One region of the Streptomyces sp. NPDC050997 genome, then DNA from elsewhere that is predicted to be linked to it. Evidence: riboswitches for the same ligand, from Rfam matches in the RefSeq annotation. Region 1 holds a riboswitch; each other region holds the start of a gene.
What was found. A riboswitch is a leader RNA that binds a small molecule or an ion and turns the genes downstream of it on or off. The one in region 1 is predicted to bind S-adenosylmethionine.
Positions count from the first base shown of each region.

Region 2: another riboswitch for S-adenosylmethionine. It lies ahead of AB0H86_RS08985 (putative leader peptide); the one in region 1 lies ahead of thrC (threonine synthase).
Region 3: another riboswitch for S-adenosylmethionine. It lies ahead of AB0H86_RS24075 (aminotransferase class V-fold PLP-dependent enzyme); the one in region 1 lies ahead of thrC (threonine synthase).

Region 1 covers NZ_JBFAGK010000020.1:144,129-146,386, reverse strand. Annotated here, with positions in the region: gene thrC (threonine synthase) at 1-1,047, opposite strand, end outside; SAM riboswitch class I at 1,065-1,205, opposite strand; gene AB0H86_RS34545 (glucosyl-3-phosphoglycerate synthase) at 1,393-2,258, shown strand, end outside.
Region 2 covers NZ_JBFAGK010000003.1:511,103-513,360, forward strand. Annotated here, with positions in the region: gene AB0H86_RS08980 (hypothetical protein) at 1-970, opposite strand, end outside; SAM riboswitch class IV at 1,142-1,251, shown strand; gene AB0H86_RS08985 (putative leader peptide) at 1,281-1,397, shown strand; gene AB0H86_RS08990 (hypothetical protein) at 1,546-1,878, shown strand; gene AB0H86_RS08995 (DUF1684 domain-containing protein) at 1,875-2,258, shown strand, end outside.
Region 3 covers NZ_JBFAGK010000010.1:270,024-272,281, forward strand. Annotated here, with positions in the region: gene AB0H86_RS24075 (aminotransferase class V-fold PLP-dependent enzyme) at 1-1,301, opposite strand, end outside; SAM riboswitch class IV at 1,478-1,594, opposite strand; gene trpD (anthranilate phosphoribosyltransferase) at 1,669-2,258, opposite strand, start outside.

The DNA.
Region 1 (2,258 bases):
GATCTGCTCGTCGTCCACGTCCTCCACCGCGCCGCCGGTGCGACGGGCGATGTCGAGCACGTAGGGGCCGTCGGCCGGGTTGCCGATCGCCAGCGACTTGGCGATGGTGTTCGGCTTCTGCGGCCGGACCACGTCCTGCCCGGCCTTGTAGGCGACGGACACCGGCGAGCAGCCCTCGGCCTGCGCACCGAAGATCTTGTACGGCTTGTCCTCGACGAGCCCGAGCTTGATCAGCTCCTGCAGACCCTTGTCGATCTTCGTGAGCTGCGAGCCGGAGGCGATCGGTACGACCAGCTGGTCCGGGAGCTGCCAGCCGAGCTGCTCGCAGATCTCGTACGCCAGCGTCTTGGAGCCCTCGGCGTAGTACGGCCGCAGGTTGACGTTGACGAAGCCCCAGCCCTCGCCGGCAGGGTCGCCGATCAGCTCGGAGCAGAAACGATTCACGTCGTCGTAGTTGCCCTCGATGCCGACGAGCTCACCGCCGTAGACCGCGGCCATGACGACCTTGCCCTGCTCCAGGTCGTGCGGGATGAACACGCAGGAACGGAAGCCGGCCCGGGCCGCGGCGGCGCCCACCGCACCGGCGAGGTTGCCGGTGGAGGAGCAGGAGAGGGTGGTGAAGCCGAAGACGCGGGCGGCCTCGATGGCCTGGGCGACGACCCGGTCCTTGAAGGAGTGTGTCGGGTTGCCGGAGTCGTCCTTGACGAAGAGCTTGCCGGCGTCGACGCCCAGCTCACGGGCCAGATTGTCGGCCTTGACGAGCTTGGTCCAGCCGGGGTTGATGTTGGGCTTGTCCGCCACGTCCGCCGGGACGGGCAGCAGCGGGGCGTAACGCCAGATGTTCGCGGGTCCCGCCTCGATCTGCTTGCGGAGCTCCTCGGCGTCGTAGGCGGAGAAGTCGTAAGCGATCTCGAGCGGGCCGAAACACTCCTCGCACGCGAAGACCGGGCCGAGGGGCACGCGGTGACCGCATTCGCGGCAGCTCAGCGCGGCGGCGGGGCCGAGGTCTACGGTGTTCGTGGTGCTTGCAGCAGTCTGCACAGCCATGGAGGCGAGGCCCTTTCTCCTCATCTTCCCCACGACGCACTTCGCCGTGAGACGGATTTGGCACCTTCCCTAGTCGGGAGCCTCGCTGGTGACGAGAACCGACTGGAGGGTTGCCGGGGCTTCAACGGGCCGTATCCCTCTGCCCCTCTGGATGAGCGGTATGAAGTTGTTGATCGGTGAAACGAGTCGACGACCCGCGACATGCGATGGTCATCAGCCTTGTCCAAGACTGTAACCGAAGGCCAGGACAGTTGAGACAGCCGTCCGAACCGCGAGACGGATCCCTTGTCCCGTACGGGATTATGGATCGCAGCTCGCCGAGAGAACGCAGAGGAGCCGCGCACTGTGCTGAACGAAGTCGAGCGCTGGCTGAGCACCCGCTCCTGGTCGAAGACCGATCGCCCGCTCCACAAGATCATGGCAGCGAAACGCGCCACGGGCCAGTCGGTGAGCGTGGTGCTGCCGGCACTGAACGAGGAGGAGACGGTCGGTGACATCGTCGCCGTGATCCGTCATGACCTCATGCGGCAGGTCCCGCTCGTCGACGAGATCGTCGTCGTGGACTCGGGATCGACCGACCGCACGTCCGAGGTGGCCGCCGCGGCCGGGGCGAGGGTCGTCCACCGCGACGACATACTGCCCCGCGTCCCGACCGTCCCCGGCAAGGGCGAGGTGCTGTGGCGCTCGCTCCTGGTCACCGGCGGCGACATCGTGTGCTTCATCGACGCGGACCTGAAGGAGTTCTCCTCCGACTTCGTCTCCGGGATCGTGGGCCCGCTGCTCACCGACCCCGGGGTCGACCTGGTCAAGGGCATGTACGACCGTCCGCTGGGCGGCGCGGCCGGCCAGGGTGGCCGGGTCACCGAACTGATGGCCCGCCCGCTGCTGAACATGCACTGGCCGCAGCTGGCCGGATTCGTACAGCCGCTGGGCGGCGAGTACGCGGCCCGGCGCTCCCTCCTCGAACAGCTGCCGTTCCCCGTCGGGTACGGCGTCGAGCTGGGGATGCTGGTCGACGCCCTGCACCTGGTGGGCCTCGACGCCCTCGCCCAGGTCGACGTCGGCGTGCGCCTGCACCGTCACCAGGACGGACAGGCGCTGGGCCGGATGTCCGCCGCGATCTACCGCACGGCCCAGCTCCGGCTGGCCCGCGGCCACCTCATCCGGCCCGCCCTCACCCAGTTCGAACGGAGCGGGAACGGCTTCGAGCC
Region 2 (2,258 bases), on a different contig from region 1:
GGTATTGGGCAGCGCAATGGGCGGCGTTGGCGGCGGCCTGGTCTTCACACGGCGTCCAGCTGCTTCCTCCACCACCGTCCCATTCGAAGGAAGCGATGGTCAGCAGCGGGACCATCTGCACATCGCAGACAGTGCAGTATCGGCGGTACGGGTCGGTGCGGCCCCACGGGGGCCAGCCGCCGACCTTCCAGCCGGGGGCGTCAGCCAGCTCACAGTCATAGAAGTCCCGCGGATGGTCCGCGTAGGCGCTGTCCACGCCCACGCCGGCTGCCTGCCATCTGCTCCGGTCCTCCACCATCAGGCGCATCTCCGGGCTCAGATCGAGGCTGTCGGGGTACTCGGTGATCGCTTCTGGTGCCAGCACGCACGGCTCGGGCACATAGCCCGGATAGTTCGCCTCGTACGGTTCCGGCGGTGTGGCGAGGATGTCGACGACCGCGGCGGCGGACCGCCAGAACAGCGCGGTCGACGGCTTGTTGTCCGGATGGTGGTCGTAGGGGCACCAGAGAATCTGGAGCAGATCGGCCTGGCCGGGCGGCCGCAACAGGGATATGTCGCGCAGATACAGCTGGGCCACGGGCAACATGGGGACGGGGCACTCCGCGGGCGGAGGGCTGACAGCGAGTCGCTCCGCGAGTCTCGCGGCGCTCCGTTCCTTGAGAGCCTCCTCCTCGGGCGTTGGCTCGAAAGCACCGGAATCAGGGTGCCACCGGGCCCGCATGCGTCTCTCAAGGCGCACTATGGCCGGCGACTGGCGGAACCAACTGTCAAAGTGCCGGTGCGAGCTTTCACAGTGCGGCCACGGCTCCTCGGCCGGCCACAGCAACGGCCCCCCGACCGAGCTCTCCCTGACCGAAGGCGACCCCGGGCGGGGATGCAGCCGAATCGCAGGACGCGCCAACGAAGCCAGCTCAGGAACGACCGCGGTCACATCTACAGGCCGCGGCGGAGTCGTACGTAAAAAGACCATGCCGGTGATCCTGCCACCGGCCACTGACAGTCCCCTGCCGCCTCAATCGGCGTGGCACCGGGAAATCCGCGGCATCGTCCGGCACCTGCGATTCGCCGCCGCGTATTGTCCGACTCACCTCTCACCTCCCACCGTTGACGGATTACGGCGGCGATAGCTAAAGTTTCAAATGGCATTGAGTGTCAGCGTCAAGCCCTGGCTCGCTGACCGGCAACCCTCCGACGCGGTGGGGTGCTCCAGGTGAAAGCCCGGCCGGGTCGCCGACCTGGCAAGCGCGTGGCCCCGTGGCAGGGGCCTGGGACACGGAGGAATGAGCGTGCGGCACAGCAGCGTCTCGACTCCCTCCATCGCGGCGGCTCTCTCCCGATTCTCCCGCCGACGCCACATCGACCTGCGGCGCACCAGCAGCTGCCTGTGTCATGGCTGACTGCGTCCCGTCGGCTGTCTGAGGACGTTCACCGCCGGTTTTGACGTCCGCGGCAGAATTCTTTCTTTTCACGTCTCCCCCTCGTGAACCGTGTCGCTCTTCCTCGGGAGCAACACCATCCACGCGTCTCCATTGTCCGCACGCACCCGTGCGCGCCGACACGCACGTCGATGCCGCGTGGGGCAACGTGACCCGCGCCGACCCGGACATCCTGCGCAGCTCGTTCTCCACGAAGCCGGCCAACTTCTACCGTCTGCCGGCCGGCCCGCTGGACTCGCCGCTGGCCCAGCAGGCGGCGACCACCGACGCAACCAAGCGCAAGCAACTGGTCGACCAGACACAGCAGTTGATTGTGCGGACCGCCGAGAAGCTCTTCTCCCGACCCCGCCACGCGTACACCCGCGAGATGCTCGCGACGATCCCCGGCGGCCGTTACGCCACGGCCGCATCCGAGCCGTTGGAAGCGAAGGAGCACGCATGACCGTCCAGGACACCACCGCAGACCTGCACGCGTTCACCCGCGACTGGCAGGAGTGGCACACCGCTCAGGAGGCACGACTCGCCGACCCCCACGGGTTCCTCGCCATCACCGGCCTGCACTGGCTCGGCGACGAGCCGCAGCGCTTCCCGGACGCTCCGGGCGCCTGGTCGACCGGCGCCGACGGGGTCGTCGTGGTCCTCGACGACGGCGAGGAACTGGTCGTCGACGGCGCCCCCGTCCACGGCGAGCACCGCTTCGGGGTGTTCCCGGAGCGCGGTGGAGTCAACGCGGTCTGGGGCGACGCCGTGATCGAGGTGGCCAAGCGCGGCGGACACGACATCGTCCGTCCCCGGCACCCGGACACCCCACTGCGCACCGCC
Region 3 (2,258 bases), on a different contig from region 1:
ACGAGTTGCCGCACCGCGGTGACGAAGCGCTCCACATGCTCGTCCGGGGTACCCGCGCCGAAGCTCACGCGGATGGCGTTCAACGACTTCTCGCCGGGCGCGGCCTCGGGGGCGCCGCACTCGCCCTGGGTCTGGGGGTCGCTGCCGAGCAGGGTGCGGACCAGCGGGTGGGCGCAGAAGAGGCCGTCGCGGACGCCGATGCCGTACTCGGCGGAGAGCGCGGCGGCGAAGTGGGAGCTGTTCCAGCCGTCGACGACGAAGGAGATCACGCCGACCCGGGGGGCGTCGTCCCCGAACAGGGACAGGACCCGGACCTCGGGCACCTCGGCGAGGCCGGTGCGGACCTTCTCGATCAGGTGCCGCTCACGCGCGACCAGGGTGTCGAAGCCGGCCTCCGTCAGCGCCTTGCAGGCGGCGGCGATGGAGTAGGCGCCGATGACGTTGGGCGAACCGGCCTCGTGCCGGGCGGCGCTCTTGTGCCACTCCACGTCCACTCCCCCGTCCTCGCGTCGCGTGACCTTGCGGCTGGCGCCGCCGCCCGCGAGGTAGGGGTCGGCCGCGATCAGCCAGTCGGCCCGTCCGGCCAGGACACCCGAGCCGAAGGGGGCGTACAGCTTGTGCCCGGAGAAGGCGATCCAGTCGACGTCGAGATCCCGCACCGAGACCGGGTGGTGCGGGGCCAGCTGGGCGGCGTCCAGGACGATCCGGGCGCCGTGGGCGTGGGCGGCGGCCGCCAGCTCCCGTACCGGCCACAGCTCTCCGGTGACGTTCGAGGCGCCTGTCACGCACACCAGGGCCGGGCCGTGCGGGTCTCGCTCGGCGAGGGCCCGCTCCAGGGTGGCCACCGCCTGCTCGGGGGTGCGCGGGGCGTCGAGGTAGCTGACCCGGGCGTCCTGCCAGGGCAGCAGCGAGGCGTGGTGCTCGGTCTCGAAGACGAAGACCTGGCAGTCGGCCGGAAGCGCGGCGGCGAGGAGGTTGAGCGAGTCCGTGGTGGACCGGGTGAAGATCAGCTGGTCGTCGGCGCGGCAGTCCAGGAACTCGGCGACGGTCCGGCGGGCGTTCTCGAAGAGGTCCGTGGAGAGCTGGGACAGGTAGCCGGCGCCGCGGTGCACGCTGCCGTAGTAGGGCGCGTACGCCGCCACGTCGTCCCAGACGCGCTGCAGGGCGGGCGCGCTGGCCGCGTAGTCGAGTGCCGCGTAGGTGACCTCGCCACCGGTGACGAGCGGGACGGTGACATCCTGCCCCAGAACGGGCAGCGGGGAACAAACGGACTGGGCGGCGACAGCGGTGGGGACAGACATGGCGAACTCCCGTGAGACGCAGCTGAGATCACCACGCGAGCGGGTACGGCTCAAGCGTGGGTGAAGGTGAGAAAAGGGGGTGCGGAGGCGGGGCTCTGCGGCCCTATCGCATTCGCCGGCTCACGGAAGTCTCCTCGACGACCAGGACCCCTGGTGCTCACTCAGAAGAGTGCGAGGGTCCGCGCTTGCCGCAGACCTCGCTGCCTACGGCCTGGTCTTCACCCGGGGCACCCCGCCACGGACGGAGGGTTGCCGGACAGTCGGCCGGGGCCTCATGACTGTCACTCATGACCTGGTCAAAAACGTACGTGACGTGATCGTGGTCCCGCAACCCGTGTCCGGATCGCGGGATGTCGCCACGTCGTCGTCACGCGTTGCTGGCCGCCGCCCAGCGCTCCAGCGTCCGCTTGGCCGCGCCGGAGTCGATGGAGTGCGCCGCCTTTTCCATCCCGGCCCGGATCTGCTCCGTCAGCGGCGCCCCGGTCGGCTCCAGCGCCACCAGCGCCGCCGCCGAGTTCAGCACGACCGCGTCCCGTACGGGCCCGTGCTCACCGTCCAGGAGGCGGCGGGCGACCTCGGCGTTGTAGGAGGGGTCGGCGCCTCTCAGCGCTTGCACCGGCACCAGTTCGAGGCCGACGTGCCGCGGGTCGAAGGACTCCTCGGTGACCTTGCCGTCGCGCACGATCCACACCCGGGAGGTGGCCGTGGTGGTCAGCTCGTCGAGACCGTCGTCGCCGCGGAACACCAGCGCGGACGAGCCGCGCTCGGCCAGCACGCCGGCGATGAGCCCCGCCATCCGGGTGTCGAAGCAGCCGATCGCCGAGGCGGTGACCCGGGCGGGGTTGGTCAGCGGACCGAGCAGGTTGAACGACGTCGGAATCCCCAGATCCCGCCGGACCCCGCCGACGAACCGCATCGAGGGGTGGAACCTGGCCGCGAAGCAGAAGGTGATCCCGG